DNA from 2 places in the Halomonas sp. 3H genome. Region 2 is predicted to be linked to the other one. Evidence: riboswitches for the same ligand, from Rfam matches in the RefSeq annotation. Region 2 holds a riboswitch; the other holds the start of a gene.
The links. A riboswitch is a leader RNA that binds a small molecule or an ion and turns the genes downstream of it on or off. The one in region 2 is predicted to bind thiamine pyrophosphate.
Positions count from the first base shown of each region.

Region 1: linked by a shared signal. The riboswitch ahead of tenA (thiaminase II) and the one ahead of thiM (hydroxyethylthiazole kinase) in region 2 are both predicted to bind thiamine pyrophosphate.

Region 1 is NZ_CP100360.1:976,222-985,990, reverse strand. It holds gene NFC98_RS04710 (glycosyltransferase family 4 protein) at 1-541, opposite strand, end outside; gene NFC98_RS04705 (6-carboxytetrahydropterin synthase) at 541-939, opposite strand; gene NFC98_RS04700 (zinc-binding alcohol dehydrogenase) at 985-1,971, opposite strand; gene NFC98_RS04695 (CDP-alcohol phosphatidyltransferase family protein) at 2,225-2,935, shown strand; TPP riboswitch at 3,168-3,305, shown strand; gene tenA (thiaminase II) at 3,394-4,062, shown strand; gene thiC (phosphomethylpyrimidine synthase ThiC) at 4,125-6,020, shown strand; gene NFC98_RS04680 (sugar phosphorylase) at 6,157-7,926, shown strand; gene NFC98_RS04675 (glycosyl transferase) at 7,970-9,190, opposite strand; gene NFC98_RS04670 (mannosyl-3-phosphoglycerate phosphatase) at 9,187-9,769, opposite strand, start outside.
Region 2 is NZ_CP100360.1:3,677,387-3,687,155, forward strand. It holds gene NFC98_RS16895 (cytochrome b) at 1-22, opposite strand, end outside; gene NFC98_RS16900 (hypothetical protein) at 257-535, shown strand; gene NFC98_RS16905 (CopG family transcriptional regulator) at 634-831, opposite strand; gene dauA (C4-dicarboxylic acid transporter DauA) at 1,007-2,761, shown strand; TPP riboswitch at 2,840-2,942, shown strand; gene thiM (hydroxyethylthiazole kinase) at 2,981-3,802, shown strand; gene thiE (thiamine phosphate synthase) at 3,792-4,409, shown strand; gene NFC98_RS16925 (DMT family transporter) at 4,425-5,300, opposite strand; gene NFC98_RS16930 (D-alanyl-D-alanine carboxypeptidase) at 5,416-6,771, opposite strand; gene NFC98_RS16935 (hypothetical protein) at 6,951-7,193, opposite strand; gene NFC98_RS16940 (AbrB family transcriptional regulator) at 7,219-8,289, opposite strand; gene NFC98_RS16945 (porin) at 9,026-9,769, opposite strand, start outside.

The sequences.
Region 1 (9,769 bases), 1.2 Mb from region 2:
CCACGCAGAGCAGGCGCCGGGGCCCGGGGGACTCCAGGTCCAGGGCGCTGGACGCCAGCGGCGCCGGGTCGACGCCGGGCTCCACCACGCAGAGCCGCTCGGCCGCCACGCCGAAGCGGTGGAGGCCGCGGGCCGTCCAGCGGCTGGTGACGATGACGCGTCGCGCCAGGGCCAGGGCGCGGGTCTCGCTGTCGAGCAGCCGGTGGCGGGTTTCCTCGGGCAGGCCGGTCTCGTCGGCCAGCGGGTGGTGCACCAGGGCGATGATCGCCAGCCGATCGGCGTGGGGGGCGACCGCCTCGGGGAGCCCACCCATGGCGAGGCCGTCGATCACCACCCGGGCGCCGTCCGGCAGGGCCGCCAGCGCCCGGGCCAAGCCCTGCCGGGCCGTGTCGTCGGGCACGGGGAAGCGCCCCTCGAGCCCCACCACCTCGACGGCACGACCCCGGGCCCGCAGCGCCGAGACGATACGGGCGTCATAGACATAGCCGCCGGTGAGCTGGCCAGGGTCGCCGGCCACGATCAGGGTAAGCGTCTCCGCCATCACAGGGTGCCCTCGAAGCTCGCCCAGGCGATATGCGACTCGTGCAGGGTGACGGTCATCGCCTCGAGCCCGCCGGCCCCCTCTCCCAGGTGGCCGAGCTGGATCGACGTGGCCAGGCGCTCGAAGATCACCCGGGCCATGAACTCGGTGGTGGTGTTGCGCCCGTGGAACTCCGGCAGCTCGTCGAGATTCTGGAAGTTGAACTCGCCGAGCACCGCCTTGAGCGCTTCGCCCGCCAGGCCGATGTCCACCACCAGGTCGTGGTCGTCGAGCTCGCGGCGCTGGAAGGTGACGTCCACCACGTAGGTGGCGCCGTGGGTCCGCTGGGCGGGCCCGAACACGTCGCCGCGAAAGCTGTGGGCGATCATGAAGTGGTCGCGAACGGTGAGTCGGTACATGGCCGGGGCTCCAGTCGGTGGGACGTCGAATCGTTTGGGCGTCAATCAGTCGGGCGAGGCATAGCGCAGGCGGTGGCAGAGCACCTCCCCCGCGCCGGCGGCGAGCCGGGGCATCAGCACGGGCAGCTCATGGAAGTCGCTCTCGCCGCTGATCAGCGCATCGAGGCAAGGGTCGCGCAGCAGGTCCAGCGCCAGCGCCAGGCGACGGCGATGATCCCAGCGCGGCATGCGCTCGGCGGGCAGGCGACCCACCTGGCTGCCGATCAGCCGCAGCCGCCGGGAGTGGAAGGCCTCCCCCAGCGGCAGGCTCGCCTCGCGGTCACCGTACCAGCTCATCTCCACCACCCGCGCCTCGTCGCCGGCCAGCGTCAGGGCCTGGCGCAGCCCCTCGGGGTTGCCGCTGGCGTGGATCACCAGGTCGTTGTCGGCCGGCGCCCGGTCGGCCAGGCGGAACTCGACGCCCAGCGCCAGGGCGAGTTCCGCCCGCGCCGGCGAGACATCCACCAGGCAGACCCGGGTCCCCGGGATGGCCGCGCAGAGCCAGGCTACCAGGGCGCCCACCACGCCGGCCCCGATCACCGCGATGCGGTCGCCGACGCGCGGCTCGGCGTCCCAGCAGCCGTTGATCGCGGTCTCCATGTTGGCGGCGAGCACCGCCCGGGCGGCGGGCAGGCCCGCCGGCAGTGGCGTGACCATGGCGACGGGTACCACGTAGCGATCCTGATGCGGGTAGAGGCAGAACACCTCCCGGCCCAGCAGCTCGTCGGGGCCGGCCTCGACCACGCCCACGCTGACGTAGCCGTACTTCACCGGCCAGGGGAAGTCACCGGCCTGGAAGGGGGCGCGCATGCGCTGCCACTCGCTCTCGGGCACCCGCCCCTGGAACACCAGCGCCTCGGTGCCGCGGCTGACGGCGCCGAACCGCGCCTTGACCCTTACCTCCCCCTCGCCGGGGGCGGGCAGCGGCTCATCGCGCAGTTCACCGTGGCCCGGGGCCAGGGTCCAGAAGGCGGTGGCGGTGTCGACGGCCATGGGGTCTCCAGCAAGAGGGAACGGCAATACTTTTACAAGAATGGTACATTTACCACATTATGCACAACTTTAGCGATATCGGCGGTCCCCATCGCGGCCGACTGCTACGGTGATCACCATGGGCCCCTGAGGCTCAGCATAGCGGCAATGCCTCGCCACCATGGCGACCGACAACGGCGATCAACAACCCCCGGGAGCCCGCATGCCCTCTCCAGTCTCGTCCCCCACGCCTGTACCAGGGTCCGCCAAGACGATGCGGCCGTGGCGCCTGGCCCTTGAGCTGACCCTGGGAGGCGTCGTCCTGCTGGGGCTGCTGGGGCTGCTGGCGAGCCGGGCAGGCGCGGGCGCCGCTCCCTGGGTGGCGGCGCTGGCCCTGGCCAGCTACCTGGGCATGGCGGCCCTGCTGTGGCACGCCCTGCGGCGAGGGCCCCGGGTACGAACGGGGCTGGGCCCGGCCAACCGGGTCACCCTGGCGCGAGGCGTGCTGGTCGCCCTGCTGGCCGGCACCCTGGCCGACCCGGCCCTGCTGGCGGCCCGCGGGGAGTGGCTCTTCACCCTCGCGCTGGTGGCCCTGGCCCTAGACGGGGTGGACGGCTGGGTGGCCCGGCGCACCGCCAGCGCCAGCGCCGTGGGGGCCCGCTTCGACATGGAGCTCGACGCCTTCTTCACCCTGGTACTCTGCCTGGCGCTGCTGCAGCTGGAACGCGTCGGCCCCTGGGTGCTGGCCATCGGCGCCATGCGCTACGCCTTTGTCGCGGCGAGCTGGCGCTGGCCCTGGCTCGCCGCCGAACTGCCCGAGAGCCTGCGCCGCAAGGCGGTGTGCGTGTGGCAGGTGGCCGCGCTGATGCTCGCCCTGCTGCCGGCCATGTCCGACCTGCTCGCCACCTGGCTGGCCGCCACCGCCCTGGTGGGCCTCACCCTCTCCTTCGCCGTGGACGTGCGCTGGCTCTACCGCCACCGATGAATGGCAAGCCGTTTGAGCCTCCCGCAACACTCGAGGCTGTTCCGGCGACAGGTCCCGGAGCGCCGGACCGTCGATGGGGCGCTGTGAACCCCTCCCTGGGCGCTACCGATGCCATCCCTGGCATAGGACCCCCTCTTCGACCTGTCCCCGGCGCCTCTCGTTTGGGCAACCCGGACTATCCGCCGGTGCAGCCTCGGGGCTGGCAAATGCCTCCTGGCCTGCTAGAGTGGGCCTTCGCTTGACGGGGTGCCGGTGGAACCGGCTGAGATCGCCATACGACACGGCTTGTTCGCAATGAACTGTCGTCACGGCGGGGCCCGTTGAACCTGATCCGGCTAGTACCGGCGTAGGAATCAAGCGGTGGCCGCCCCTCGACTACCCCTGTGTAGCGCTCACTCCCAGGCCCCACCCCCTCCCTCGCCCGCACTCCGGATCATCACTCGTCTCCGGAGAAGATCATGGGCTACCGCTTCAGCGACCTCACCGCCGCCTGCCAGGACGACTGGCGGGCCTATATCGAGCACGACTTCGTGCGCGGCCTGGCCGACGGCACCCTCGAAGAGGGCGCCTTTCGCCACTACCTGAAGCAGGACTACCTGTTCCTGATCCACTTCGCCCGGGCCTATGCCCTGGCCGCCTACAAGAGCCGCACCCTCGCCGACCTGCGCCAGGCCTTTGATGGCCTCAAGGCCATCGTCGACCTGGAGCTGGGGCTCCACGTGGGCTACTGCCGGGAGTGGGGCATCAGCGAGGCGACGCTGGCCGAGCTGCCCGAGGCCCGCGCCACCATGGCCTATACCCGCTACGTGCTGGATACCGGCAACCGCGGCGACCTGCTCGACCTCCATGTGGCCCTGGCCCCTTGCCTCGTGGGCTACGGCGAGATCGCCGACTGGATCAACGCCCGCGCCGGGACGTTGCGCGGCGACGCCAACCCCTATGACGCCTGGATCGCCATGTACGAGAGCGAGGAGTTCCAGGCCGCTCGCCGCGCCGAGGAAGCCTGGCTCGATGCCCGCCTGGCCGACGTCACCCCGGCTCGCTTCGCCGAACTCACCCAGGTCTTCCGCGACGCCACCCGACTCGAGATCGACTTCTGGCAGATGGGGCTGGATCGCGCCCTCTAGCGCCGCCGCCCTGCCCCCTGACAACAACACCGACAACAACCGCCACCCCAAGGACTCTCGCCATGAGCAAGACCGCCCACTTCCTCGCCGAGACCGCCCGGGTCGACGAGGCCGCCATCCAGCCGCTGCCCGGCTCGCGCAAGGTCTACATCGAGGGCTCGCGCCCGGATATCCGCGTGCCCTTCCGCGAGATCTCGCTCTCGCCCACCAGGACCTCCGGCATGGGCCCGGATGAGGAGAACCCGCCGCTGCTGGTCTACGACACCTCCGGCCCCTATACCGATCCGAATGCCGAGATCGACCTGCGCCGCGGCCTGCCCGAGCTACGCCGTGCCTGGATCGAGGCACGGGGCGACACCGAGCTGCTCGACGGCCCCACCTCCGACTACGGCCGGCGTCGCGCCAACGACCCGACGCTTGCCAGGCTTCGCTTCGATCTGACCCGCACGCCCCGGCGCGCCAAGGAGGGGAAAAACGTCACCCAGCTGCACTACGCCCGCCAGGGGATCATCACCCCGGAGATGGAATTCATCGCCATCCGCGAGAACCAGCGGCGACAAGCCCTGGGCACCGCGGAAGTCGAGCGGATCCTGGGCCACCAGCACCCGGGCCAGGGCTTCGGCGCCCGGCTGGTTGATGAGATCACCCCGGAGTTCGTGCGCGCCGAAGTGGCCGCCGGCCGGGCCATCATCCCCTGCAACATCAACCACCCGGAATCCGAGCCGATGATCATCGGCCGCAACTTCCTGGTGAAGATCAACGGCAATCTGGGCAACTCGGCGGTCACCTCCTCCATCGAGGATGAAGTCGACAAGATGACCTGGGGCATCCGCTGGGGCTCGGATACCATCATGGATCTCTCCACCGGGCAGAACATCCACGAGACCCGCGAGTGGATCATTCGCAACGCCCCGGTGCCCATCGGCACCGTGCCCATCTACCAGGCGCTGGAGAAGGTCAAGGGCGTGGCCGAGGATCTCACCTGGGAGGTGTTCCGCGACACCCTGATCGAGCAGGCCGAGCAGGGGGTGGACTACTTCACCATCCACGCCGGGGTGCTGCTGCGCTATGTGCCGCTCACCGCCAAGCGGGTCACCGGCATCGTCTCCCGGGGCGGCTCCATCATGGCCAAGTGGTGCCTCTACCATCACCGGGAGAGCTTCCTCTACACCCACTTCGAGGAGATCTGCGAGATCTGCAAGCGCTATGACGTGGCCTTCTCGCTGGGTGACGGCCTGCGCCCGGGCTCGGTGGCCGACGCCAACGACGAGGCCCAGTTCGCCGAGCTGGAGACCCTGGGTGAGCTGACCCATATCGCCTGGAAGCACGATGTCCAGGTGATGATCGAGGGGCCGGGCCATGTGCCGATGCACCTGATCAAGGAGAACATGGACAAGCAGCTCGAGGCGTGCCACGAGGCGCCCTTCTATACGCTCGGCCCGCTGACCACCGACATCGCCCCGGGCTACGACCACATCACCTCCGGCATTGGTGCTGCCATGATCGGCTGGTTCGGCTGCGCCATGCTCTGCTACGTGACCCCCAAGGAGCACCTGGGCTTGCCCAACAAGGACGACGTCAAGACCGGCATCATCACCTACAAGATCGCCGCCCACGCCGCGGACCTCGCCAAGGGCCACCCGGCCGCCCAGCGCCGCGACAATGCGCTTTCCAAGGCGCGCTTCGAGTTCCGCTGGGAGGACCAGTTCAACCTCGGCCTGGACCCGGACACCGCCCGCGAGTACCACGACGAGACCCTGCCCAAGGACTCCGCCAAGGTGGCCCACTTCTGCTCCATGTGCGGCCCCAAATTCTGCTCCATGAAGATCAGCCAGGAGGTGCGCGACTATGCCCGAGACAACGGCCTCGACGGCGATCAGCAGGCGGTGATGAAGGGCATGGAAGAGCAGGCGGAGAAGTTCCGCGACACCGGCAGCCAGCTCTACCAGGAGGTCTAGGCCGCGGCGCATCTCCGCCCGCAAGGGATACCTGAACGTTCACGCCGGCCCCCGGGCCGGCGTGTTGCATCAGCGGATGCCGTCAGGCTGGCACGGGCCCTGCATGGGTTAGGGGTTGTCACGAGGAGACCCGGCCATGTCCGACCGCCCGACCTTCACCCCCTCCGTCGCCGTCCCGCTGGAAGCCGAGGCCTTCAGCCGCCGCGCCCACGGCCACCTGGCCTTCCTCTACGGCCCGCGCGCCGACGAGGTGCTGCGGCGGCTGCTGACCCTGCTGGCCCACCAGGCCCCGCCCTCCCCTGGTGAAGGCGATGCGCCACTCTGGAGCGAGCGCGACCAGTGGCTGATCAGCTATGGCGACAGCCTGCTGGAGGGCGAGCGAGCGCCCCTGGAGGTGCTGGACGACTTCCTGGAAGCGCGCCTGGCGGAAACCTTCAGCGGCGTGCACCTGCTGCCCTTCTTCCCCTGGAGCAGCGACGACGGCTTCTCGGTGATCCACTACCGAGAGGTCTCCCCCGACCTGGGCGACTGGTCCCATGTTCGCGCCCTGGCCGGGCGGCGCGACCTGGCGGTGGACCTGGTGCTCAACCACGTCTCCCGGGAGTCGCTGTGGTTCGTCGACTACCTCTCCGGCAGCCAGCCGGGGCGGGACTACTTCATCGAGATGGACCCGGAGACCGACCTCTCGGCGGTGGTGCGGCCGCGCAGCTCGCCGCTGCTGGTCAAGGTGCCGACCCGGCGCGGCCCCCGACACCTCTGGGCGACCTTCTCCGAGGACCAGATCGACCTGAACTTCGCCAACCCCGACGTGCTGCTGGAGTTCATCGGGATCCTGCTCTACTACCTCAACCAGGGCGCCCGGGTGATCCGACTGGACGCCATCGCCTACCTGTGGAAGGCCGTCGGCACCCCCTGCATCCACCTGCCACAGACCCACGAGGTCGTGCGGCTGCTGCGCGCGGTGGTGGACCACGTGGCGCCGGGCACCCTGCTGCTCACCGAGACCAACGTGCCCCACCGGGAGAACCTCAGCTACCTGGGTTTAGAACGTCTCCCCGCTCCCCCCGACGAGGCACACCTGGTCTATCAGTTCCCGCTGCCGCCGCTGCTGCTGCACACCCTGACCAGCGGCGAGGCGGGCACGCTGGCGGCCTGGCTGCGCAGCCTGCCGACCCTGCCCCCCGGCTGCAGCTTTCTCAACTTCACCGCCAGCCACGACGGCATCGGCGTACGCCCGCTGGAGGGCTGGCTGCCCCAGCACGAGATCGATGCGCTGCTGGAGCTGATGCACCGCTTCGGCGGCTTCGTCAGCATGCGCACCCGGGACGACGGCAGCGACAGCCCCTACGAGATCAACATCACCTGGTTCGACGCCATGAAGGGCACCCGTCGCGGCCCGGACCCCTGGCAGATGCAGCGCTTCCTGTGCGGTCAGCAGCTGATGCTCGGCCTGCGCGGTATCCCGGCGCTCTACTTCCACGTGCTGACCGGCACCCTGAACGACCTTGAGGGGGTGGAGCGCAGCGGACGCCTGCGTTCCATCAACCGGCGCCGCTGGCAGCGCGATGAGCTGGAGCTGCTGCTGGACAGCCCCGACACGCCGACGAGGATGGTCTTCGAGGCGCTGACCCGGCGCCTGGCGGTCCGACGTGGCGAGCCCTGCTTCCACCCGGACGCCCCCCAGCGGGTGCTGGAGACGCCGCCGGAGCTGCTGGTGCTGGAGCGCGGCCCGCTGCCCGACGGGCGCCGCCTGCTGGCGGTCCACAACGTTACCGACGCCCCCCAGCCGCTGACGCTTCCGGCCCTCGGCCAGGGGGCGTGGTTCGACCTGCTGGAGGAGGCCCCCTGGACGCCGGTGGAGAGCCTGGCGCCCTATCGCTGCCTGTGGCTGGTGCAGAAGCCCTGAGCGATAGCAGAATCCGCTCGAGGCTATTCCGGCGACAGGCCTGCTACACCTCGCCGCGGTTGTCGGCCTCCACGGCGTCGTGGAGGCGTTCCGGCAGGTCGGGAATCGCCGAGCGCACCCGGTTCCAGCTGGGGATGAAGGGCCGCTCGCCGGGATTGTCGAGGAAGGCGCTGCCGGCCTCGAGCAGGTTGGCGGCGAACAGTTCCACGGCCCGCTCCTCGGCATGGCGATCCAGGGAGAGGCCGTTCATCACCGCGTCGTGGTCGTAGGCCTCGATCAGGTCCAGGGCCAGCCGGTAGTAGGTCGCCTTGAGGGTGCGGAAGCCCTCGGCGCTGAAGGTCACCCCCTGGGTGGCCAGCTTGCGGTAGAGCGCCTTGGCGATGTCCAGGCTCATGCGGTTGAGCCCGGCGGAGGCGTCCTCCTCCGAGACCGGCTGGTGCTTGTGGTCGTAGGCGTCGGCCAGGTCCACCTGGCAGAGCCGCTTGGTGGAGTAGTTGCGATGCACCTCGGAGAGCACGCCGACCTCCAGGCCCCAGTCGGCGGGTATGCGGATGCCGTCGAGCACCTCGGCGCGCATGGAGAACTCCCCGGAGAGCGGGTAGCGGTAGCTGTCCAGGTACTCCAGGTAGGGCAGCGGCCCGTGGATGCGCTTGAGCGCCCGCAGCAGCGGCGTGACCATCAGCCGGGACACTCGGCCGTTGAGCCGCCCGTCGGCGATGCGCGGGTAGTAGCCCTTGCAGAACTCGTAGTTGAAGTGGGGGTGGGCCACCGGATAGAAGAGCCGCGCCAGCAGGCCACGCTCGTAGGTGAGGATGTCGCAGTCGTGGAGCGCCACCACGGCGCCGCGCCCGGAGGCCTGGACGAAGCCGGCGCAGAACCAGACGTTGCGCCCCTTGCCCGGCTGCTGGGGCGAGAGCCCCTGGGCGTCCAGCTCCTCGTCCAGGGCGCGCAGCCGCGGGCCGTCGTTCCAGAGGATGCGATGGTGCTGCGGCAGCCGGCCGAAGAACTCCCGGGCACGCAGGAACTGCTCGCGGTCGGCCCGGTCCAGCCCGATCACCACCTCGGCGAGGTAGGGCACCCGGCGGAGCTCCTCGACGATCGCCTCGAGGGCGGGCCCTTCCAGCTCGGAGTAGAGCGAGGGCAGGATCAGGCTCATCGGGCGGCGACGCGAGAAGCGCACCAGGTCCGCCTCCAGGGAGTCCACCGGGCGCCGGGTCAGGTTGTGGAAGTCGGTGATGATGCCGTTCTGGTGGAAGTCGCTCATGCGCTCGCCTCCTCGGTGGCTGCCTCACGGGCCGAGACCCCCGCCGGACTCAGCCGGCGGTCGGCTCGCCCCCACCAGTAGGCCACCCCCTCGGCCCAGCCGGCGGGGCCGGTCGCCTCGCTGCGATAGAGCGCCGGCTGGGCCGGCTCCACCGGCAGGCCGTGGCAGCCGCGGATCACCACCGCCTGGTCCACCGCCTCGAGCATGGCGATGTCGTTGGGCCCGTCGCCCAGCGCCAGGGTCAGCGGGCGGCGGCCGCGCAGCGCCTGGTAGCGCTCCACCAGCCACGCCACCGCGCTGCCCTTATGGGACTCGCCGGTGACGTGCCAGAAGCGCCCGCCGCGCACCAGCTGCAGGCCGTCGCCGGCCAGTCCCGCACGGAAGGCCTCGAGGGCGGCCTCGTCGTCCTGCCACACCAGCGGCTCGCTGCCCTCGCGCATCCGCGCCAGGCGGGCCTCGGGCTCGGGCAGGCCGGTGAAGGCGACGAGCTCGTCGAGGGCCATCTCGCTCATGGTGGTGAAGCGCACGCCCAGCCGCGCCTGCCACACCGCCAGGCGCTTGCGCACGAAGCCGATGTCC
Region 2 (9,769 bases):
GTGCGGAATCCAGCCAGTTCATGTCGTCATCCTCCTCGTTCGATGGATGACGACCGTTCTACGCCAGCGCGGCTGACAGGAACCTTAACGCCCCGTTCATGGGGCGTTCATCCTTGCATCACGCCGCCCATGACGGCTCCGAGCCGCGCAATCCGCAACGGCGGTGTCACATGCCGGTCATGCCGCCGTAAGCCATCCTTAAGGAAGGGGCGCCACAGTCGGAGGTGATGACAGATCACTCACGCGAGACAACGCCATGACCCGGAGCGCAACGCTGTTACTCGATGCCACCCCCATCACCGAGACTCGCGCCATCCTGCCGCTGCTGCTGGCCGGCCTGGCGCTGCTGGCACTTGGCGTGCTGGCCGCCGGCTGGGATCCCGTGGAGCTGCCCATGGGCCTGGTCGCCCTGGGGGCCGCGATGGCCGTCCTGATGGGCCCCGAACCGTGGCGGGGCGAGGAAGCGCTGGAGGCCACCAACTGCCTGGTGCTGGCCAGCCTGATCACCCTGGTGGGCCTCCACCTGCTGGGCTGAGGCGCCGTCCGAAAACGGGCTGCGGTCGCAGGCTTCCCAGACACCGCCTGCGGCCAGGAGCTACCGGGCTGCCCCCGGCCGGCCGCGCTCCCGTCTCCCTACTCGCGCCCCGACGGCCCCCTGACGGCAGGGTCGGGGCCGGTCTCGTACTCCACGCCGTGGTCGCGCAGGTAGTCGCGGATCAGCTGGCGGACCACCTGGGACGGGGTCAGGTCCTGTGAGGCACAGAGCCGCTCGAAGGCCCGCTTCTTGTGCGGGTCGATCAGCAGGGTCAGGCGTGCCGTCTTCTTTTCCATGGTCATTCTCCCCGGTCTATTAACATTGAATGTTAATGAGCGGGGTCGTGCCGGGCAACGACAGCGGGCCCCTGTCGGCCATTCTCATGGTATGTTAATGTCATTAACATACTGTCGACGCCCCATCGGCAGGCACTCTCCACGGCGCGGACGACACGCAGCGAGGATTCCCGGCATGGCACGCACCCCCCTGCCCTTCCAGCTCCCCGGCATCGCCACCGGGCTGCGCGCGGCCTGGCGAGACGGCTATGGCCTTGACGACCTGCGCCGCGACGTCCTGGCCGGCCTGACCATCGGCACCGTGGCCGTGCCGCTCTCCATGGCCCTGGCCATCGCCACCGGCGTGCCCCCCCAGCACGGGCTCTACACGGCCATCGTCGCCGGCGCCATCATCGCGCTGACCGGCGGCTCACGCTTCAACGTCTCGGGGCCGACCGCGGCCTTCGTGGTCATCCTCTTCCCCATCGTCCAGCAATACGGCCTGGGCGGCCTGCTGATCGCCACGATGATGGCGGGGCTGATCCTGGTGGCGCTGGGCCTCAGCGGCATGGGGCGGCTCATCCAGTATGTCCCCTATCCCGTGATACTGGGCTTCACCGCGGGGATCGCGGTGGTGATCGCGGTGCTGCAGGTGCCCGACTTCCTGGGGCTGGAGGTCGGCCAGCTGGGCGAGCACTTCGTCGACAACCTGGGGCGTATCCTCACCTCCCTGCCCAGCCTGAGCCCGCTGGAGCTGGGGGTCGGCGCCTTCACGCTGGGCGTCATGCTGCTCTGGCCGCGGCTGCACCTGCCGATTCCGGCGCCCCTGATCGGGCTGGTCGTGGGCGCGGTGATCGCCTATGCGGCCAACCACTGGCTGGGCGGCCCCGATGCCGGCCATGCGGTGGAGACCATCGCCTCGCGCTTCACCTGGGAGGCCCACGGCGAGACGGGCGTGGGGATCCCCCCGATCGCCCCGAGCCTGGTGGCCCCCTGGCGCCTGCCCGGCGCCGACGGCGACCCCCTGGTGGTGGATTTCGCACTGATTCGCGCCCTGCTGGGACCGGCGTTCGCCATCGCCATGCTGGGGGCCATCGAGTCCCTGCTGTGCGCGGTGGTCTCGGACGGCCTGACGCGTACCCGGCACGACCCCAACGCCGAGCTGATCGGCCAGGGGCTCGGCAACCTCGTCGCACCGCTGTTCGGCGGCATCACGGCCACCGCCGCCATCGCCCGGACCGCCACCAATATCCGTAGCGGCGCCCGTTCGCCGATCGCGGCGGTAGTGCATGCGCTGGTGGTGCTGCTGGCGGTGGTCGCCCTGGCGGGGCTGCTGGGGCTGGTGCCGATGGCCGCGCTGGCGGCGCTGCTGTTCATCGTCGCCTGGAACATGAGCGAGGCCCGCCACTTCCTGCATACCCTGCGGTCGGCCCCGCCGGGCGACGTGGCCATCCTGGTGACCTGCTTCACCCTGACCGTACTCTTCGACATGGTGCTGGCCGTGGCGGTGGGCATCGGCCTGGCCGCCGCCCTGTTCATCCGGCGCATGTCGCTGCTGACCGAGACCCGCCGCGTCGACACCGAATCGCCGGCCGCCAGCGACGCCCTGCCCGAGGCGGTCGCCCTCTACGATATCGACGGGCCGCTGTTCTTCGGCGCTGCCGAGAAGGCGCTCACCTCGCTGCACCTGGTGGATCACCGCGTGCGGATCATCATCCTCGACATGCATGACGTGCCGAGCATGGACGGCACGGCGATCGTCGCCCTCAAGGCCCTGGTCGAGGAGATGCACCGCGAAGGCGTCGGGCTGGTAATGGTCGGCCTGCCGACGCGGATCATCGTCAAGCTCCGCCGCGCGGGGCTTCGCAAGACCGCCGGCCGGCTGACCTGGTGTCGCGAGCTGTCCCACGCCCGCGCCGTGGCGCGGCGCTGGCTCGACCGGACCGACTGAGGGAGGGGGGGCGTCCCGATGGCAGGCATCGGCCGGCCCCGGGCCTTTACAGCGACGCGGCGGCCGGGGATAGTGTGGACCTGACGACAGGGGCGCCGCGGGGCAGAGCCGCCGCGGCTGAGAGGCACCCTTGGAACCTGACCCGGATAATGCCGGCGTAGGGAGTCGTGCGGTCCCGGCCCTGGCGCCTGCCTGCACCTCCCGCGCCCGGGAGGCCGCATGTCCCACACGACGTTTCCCTCGATCGACCCCGCCGCCCACCTGGCGCGGGTGCGCGAACGCAGCCCGCTGATCCACAACATCACCAACCTGGTGGCCATGAACACCATGGCCAACGTGCTGCTGGCCATCGGCGCCTCGCCGGCCATGGTCCATGCCCGGGAGGAGGCCGCGGAGTTCACCGCCGTCGCCGACGCCCTGACGGTCAATATCGGCACCCTCTCGCCCCACTGGGTGGAGGCCATGATCGAGGCCGCCGAGGCGGCTCGCCTGGTGGGCAAGCCCTGGGTGCTGGACCCGGTGGCGGTGGGGGCCACCGCCTACCGCCGCGAGACCGGCGTGCGCCTGCTGGAGCGCCTGCCCACGGTGATCCGCGGCAACGCCTCGGAGATCATCGCCCTGGAGGCCGGCGGCGCCGGCGGGCGCGGCGTCGACAGCAGCGACCCGGCCGAGGCCGCCGAGCAGGCCGCCGTCCGCCTGGCCCGCCGCACCGGCGGCGTGGTGGCGGTGACCGGCGAGGTGGACCTCGTCACCGACGGCCGCCGCCTGGCCCGCGTGCACGGCGGCCATGCGCTGATGCCGAGGGTCACCACCCTGGGCTGCTCGCTCACCGGCGTGGTGGCCGCCTTCGTGGCCGGCGCCGAGGACACCTTCGCGGCCACCGTCGCCGCCCTGGCCTGCTACGCCGCGGCCGGCGAGATCGCCGGCGAGACGGCACGGGGGCCCGGCAGCTTCGCCGTGGCCTTCCTCGACGCCCTGCATGCCCTGGAGGGCGAGACCCTGGGGCCCCGCCTGCACCTGGAGATGACCGATGCGACTTGACCTCTCCCTCTATCTCGTCACCGATCCGGGCCTGTGCGCCGGCCGCGGCCTGGTCGACACCGTGGTGGCCGCGGTGCGCGGCGGAGTGACGGTGGTGCAGCTGCGTGACAAGCACGCCGCCGACGGGGAGATGATCGACCAGGCGCGGCGGCTGAAGGCCGCCCTGGCCGGCAGCGGCGTGCCGTTGATCATCAACGACCGCCTGGCGGTGGCCGTGGAGAGCGGCGCCGATGGCCTGCATATCGGCCAGGACGACGGCGAGGTCGCGGCCGCCCGCGCGGCGCTGGGCGAGCGGGCGCTGCTGGGCCTCTCGGTGCAGACCCTGGAGCAGATGGCGCGCCTCGATACCGAACGTCTCGACTACCTGGGGCTGGGGCCGGTGTTCGCCACCCCCAGCAAGCACGACCACGCCCAGCCGCTGGGCTTCACGGGGCTGGCCCGCCTGGTGGCCGCCAGCCCCCTGCCCGGCGTGGCCATCGGCGGGCTCAAGGCGGAGCATGTCGCGGCTACCCGGGAGGCCGGGGCCCAGGGGCTGGCAGTGATCTCGGCGATCTGCGGCCGGCCCGACCCGGAGGCCGCGGCCCGGGCCTTCTTCGCCGGACGCTGAGCCGCGGGGGCCCCGTCAGGAGGTGGGGCGACGCTTTAGGGTGGTGCGCCCCTCGCGGTAGGCGATGGCCAGGCCGCTGCCGATGATCAGCGCACTGCCCACGAAGACCCAGAGATCCGGCATCTCGCCCCAGAACCACCAGCCCAGCAGCACCGCCCAGAGCATGGCGGTGTAGTCGAAGGGCGCGGCGATGGCCGCCGGGGCGTGGCGGAAGGCCAGGGTGATGAAGGCGGTGGCCCCCACCCCGAACAGCCCCGAGCCCAGGAAGGCCAGCCAGTGCCAGGGGTGGGGCGTCTGCCACACCCAGGGCAGCGCCAGGGCAGTCAGCAGGAAGGGCACCAGGGTCATGTAGAAGACCATGGCCCAGAGGTGCTCGGTGGCCCCCCAGCGGCGCGCGGTGATCATCATCAGCGCATAGAAGAGCGCCGCCCCGACCAGCGCCAGGGCGCCGGGGTCGAAGGCCTCGCCGCCCGGGCGCACCACGATCAGCACCCCGGCGAAGCCCACCAGCGAGGCGGCCAGCACCGGCCCCTCGATCCGTTCGCCCAGCAGCGGCACCGAGAGCAGGGTGACGAACAGCGGCGCCACGAAGGCAATGGCGGTGGCCTCGGCCAGGGGCAGCAGGGTCAGGCCCAGCACGAAGCAGAACATGGTGCCGGTGTAGATCAGCCCGCGCAGCAGGTGCACCCCGGGACGCCGGGTGCGCAGCTTGCGCAGCCCCCCGCCGAAGTGGGCCAGGGCGGCGATCAGCGGCAGCGAGACCAGGGTGCGGAAGAAGATGATCTGCAGCGGCGAGTGCACCTCCCCCAGCCACTTGGCGATGGCGTCGCCGATGGCCAGGCAGAGCACCCCCAGGCACATGAATCCGATTCCCCTGAACGACCCCGACATGCCATGCCTCCCCTTCGCTTCGACGCGAGACCCAAAAGCACCACCCCGCCGGCCCGATGGGGCGGCGGGGTGGGAATGAGGCTCAGGCTAGAACGTTCGCAGACGAACGGCAAGGCTAGAAGTTGACCACCATGCAGTCCATGCCCTCGCGAGTCAGGCTGCGGCAGGCGCGGTAGGCCTGGTTCTCGTCGAGGTTGACCAGCCGGGCGCGGAAGACCTTCTGGGGGCCACCGGCCTCGTCCACGGCGATCCGGGCCCCAGCAAGCTCGCTGGTGAGGCGGTCGGCGGCCCGGCTCGCCAGACTGCGGGCGTTGTCGGGGTCGCTGAAGGCCCCCACCTGAACGCCCCAGCCACCGGTCGGCCCCGCCGGCTCTAGGCGGTGCACCGCCCGGTCGGGGGCGGCGGCCGCCGGCTCGCTGCGGGCGATCAGGTCGCGGATCGGGTCGGCGGCCGAGCCCTGGGCGGTCTCCGGCAGGTCGGGCTGCGCCGAGGGCAGCGGCTCCGGCGCCTGGAGGCTGGCCAGCTGCACGCCAGGCTGACTGGCGGGCGGCGCCGGCGTGGTGGACGGCGTGCCACCCGGCAGGCTCATGCGGTCGCCGGAGAAGTCCGCCTGGGCCACCCAGTCGCCGCGCCCGTAGAGGGAGGCCCGCACGAAGCCCCGATCGAGCAGGTCGGCCATGTGGGTATCCCGCGAGGCCGCGGTGAAGCCGCCCATCACCACCGAGACCAGGCGACGGCCGTCGCGCACCGCCGAGGTGGCCACGTTGAAGCCCGAGGCGCGGATGAAGCCGGTCTTCATGCCGTCGGCGCCCGGGTAGTTGTCCAGCAGGCGGTTGTGGCCGGAGATGGTCTGGCCGTTCCAGGAGAAGCGGGTCTGGGAAAAGTAGGGGTAATACTGGGGGAAGTCCTGCATCAGGCGGATCGACAGGGTCGCCATGTCCCGCGCCGTGGTGGTCTGGCCGGCATCGGGCAGGCCGTTGGGATTGCGGAAGGTGGTCCGGGGCATGCCCAGCTGCCGGGCCTTGTCGGTCATCATGCGGGCGAAGTTCGTCTCGCTGCCCCCCAGCGCCTCGGCCACCACCACTGCCACATCGTTGGCGGAACGGATCACCAGCGCCTGGATGGCGGTCTCCACGGGAAGGGTGGAGCCGGCCTTCACATAGAGCTTGGACGCCTGCCTGGAGGCCGCATAGGCGGAGACCGGCAGCCGCGAATCGAGCTGAAGGTTCCCCCTCTCCAGTTCCTCGAAGAGCATATAGAGCGTCATCATCTTGGTCAGTGACGCCGGATAGCGGGTCTCGTCGGCATTGGCGGCGTGCAGCACCTCGCCGCTCTCGACATCGACCACGATGGCGGCGTAGCGCGGATTGGCCTGGGCCGTGCCGGCCGCCATGGAGATGGCCAGGCAAGCCAGCAGCGCGAGCGCGCCGATGCCATGGCGCCGGATTGTGGTTATGGTTGCGGTCACCATCTGCGTTCCCTCTGCGTTCCCCTGCGTGCCGCGCGGGCGGCACTGCCTCACTAGGCATTATGAACGGGAATCCCTCGCTGTACAGGTCGCTAAAACAGGAAAAGGCGTGCTTTTGTGCACTTTCACATTTCACCGGCCGCCGACCTACCGGCCAACCGTCCCGGTGAGGGCGCTCCTTGCTAGCCCGCCGGGCCCAGCAGGCGCGCCACCCCCAGCCAGGCCAGGCGCAGCGCCAGCAGGGTCAGCGCCCACTTGAACAGGGTGTCGAAGCGCTGCTCCGAGAGCCGGTGCAGCAGGCGCAGGCCCAGCCAGGTGCCGAGGAACCCCGCGGCGACCATGGCCAGCATCAGCGCCAGCCAGTCGCGGAACACGAAGCCCGCCACCCCGAACACGAAGGCCTTGGTCAGGTGCTGGGCACTCATGCAGGCGGAGAAGGTAGCGACCTTACTAGGTGCTCGACACCACCCGCTTGAGCAGCAAAGGCAGCAGCAACACGAGCAGTGTGATGCGCAGCAGGTGGTGGGTGGTGACAAAGGCAGGATCGATACCCAGGCTAAGTGCCACCAAACTAAGTTCAGGTGCACCACCGGGCATGTAGGCGAGTAGCGCTGCCGCAGCGGAGTATCCGGTCAGTAAATGCCCCACCCAGGCAGCAGCTATGGCGAGTAGCAGCAACACTAAAGCCTGCACAATGGCCATCAGTAACGCATGTCCCACCTCGGCCAGCCGGGTACCGGCAAAGCGGCCGCCTACCGAGATACCGATAACCACCTGCGCGAGAGCGATTATCAGAGGAGGCACCGCCGCATGCGTAAGGCCAGTGAGGTGTAGTGCCGCCGAGGCGAGTGCCGGACCGAATAGCAACGGACTGGGCAGGTGTAGGCGTTTACCCAACCACAAGCCGCCTAACCCCGCTAGCACCAGCCACGCGATGTCGGCGGGTGCCGGCATCCACAGCCATTGCGACAAGGTCGGTCTGGCTCCGCCGATATCGATATGCCCGATGAACTGCAGCACGGGTGGAATGGCTATCAGAAGGACCAGGATGCGAACAGCATGAGTGATGCCGATGATCCGAAGGTCAGCCCCTGAAGAGAGCGCCATCACCGTCACCGTGGAAACTCCACCTGGCACACCCGAGTACAGCGCGGTCTCCCAAGAATGCCCCGCCACACGGCAGGAGAACCATACCGAGAAAGCCATCATCACTGCCGTGGCGATCAGCATGATGGCAAGGCTGGTACCCCACAGCACCGCCTCACCGGTCATATCCGGTGTAAATGCTGAACCCAGCATGACGCCGATGACGACCAGCACCCCCTTGCGCCCTGTGCGGGGGGATTTCAGCGGAACGCCCGCCAGGGACGCGGCCGTCGTGGTGATCATGGCACCAAGCAACCATGGGAGCGGCAGCTGAGCCCAGTAAGCCACGCCACCCCCGAAAAGCCCTAGGATTAGGGTGGGCAGGAATCGGCCTAGTGCCCCCAACCATGCCGTCAACAGCACCTTCAATTTCACATCACTCCATAACAAGGCCTCGGCAACGAGGAAATCGTGCTAAGGCCGACATCAGCGCTTAAATTTGCCCTGCTTCTCATAATACAGCACTTCTCTCTCAGCCAGAGGTCATGTTGGACGAGGGTACACTTGATCGGGCTGGACCTCTCGAGCCAAGTGTTCGTACTACGTCTACTGGGCGACCGTTAGGATGCGACAGGTTGAATCGGTACGGCTCCCGGTGATTGTCGATGAAGCCGAGCACCACTTGACACGCAGGTCGAGCTTTGCCTGAGCAAAAATATGCGGAAGACTTGCGCAGGGTTTCATTGGTCTTCTTTAACTCGCAATTCTCACGTTCCAGCGCCTTGATTCGTTCGCACTCGGTGGTGTCCGTGCCTTCCCGGTACCATTGAGTTCAGACTGATGAAAACCGGACAATCTGAATTGATGAAATCAGGACAACCTTCGGTGATATTGACACCCAGATGTGACTGCCTCATGTTCGGTTCCTGCTCGTTGGCTAGGAGTTTGCCTGCAGCTTCCTTCAGATTCTGCCTCTCGACGGACACCCTTGCTGTTCAGCTAACGGTTCCCGCCATCAGGGTCCGCAGGGGGCTTTCACCCCCAAGTCACCCAGCCAACCACCACGGCGGACCGGATAGCGTCTGATCGGCGCTGCGCGCCATGCCTGGCGCACCACAAAAAAGCGGCCTGTATAAGGCCGCAACAAACGGTCAAAACAGACACCAAGCCTCTAGAACTTAATACGCGACCCCAACATAGCAACATTAACATTGCTATATTCGGCACCAACGCCAGATAAAGAATGACGCCTATAACCCGCATAAATATCAAGCCATTGAGCTGGCTCATAAACATACCCAACACCGACAGTCTCGGCCTGATCCCCTTTTAGCCTTAAATCTTTTGTTTCCGCATAGTGGACATCAAATGCATGCTCTCCATTAAACCTATAGCCCACTTTCGCCCAATAAAACTCTGAATCTGGTGACACGGCGTTGCCATCAGTCCGATTCGAATAAGCCCCCGTCAGATTGAAACCGCTCGTGTGAAGCCACGAGATTGACCCGCCAATAGTTTCCACATCTCCAGATGCTTCACCCACATCCTTGGTTGAAAAGCCTAGCCTGGCAACAACCCGCCCCGCCAAAGGTAATGAGACACGCCCACCGAGCTCAGTGACATCAGAATTACTCTTAACACCCTGGCTAATAGACAAGTCAACGGGGCCTAATGAAGGAGCATCATATCTCAACCTAGAGTACCTACTCTCAAAGTCTTGATCACTGACAGAACTTCTAAGAGCAATCTCTTCTGTAGTTTCTTTATTAACAAATGGCAACCCCCCACCAACCAGAGGAAGATTGGCAAAAGAAACAACGTTAGTTCCGGACAAATCTGCTTCAATATTCCCATTTGCCGCGCCATCACCCTGACCAAGTGAGAAACGGCCTGCCGCGCCTTCCAAAAACACATT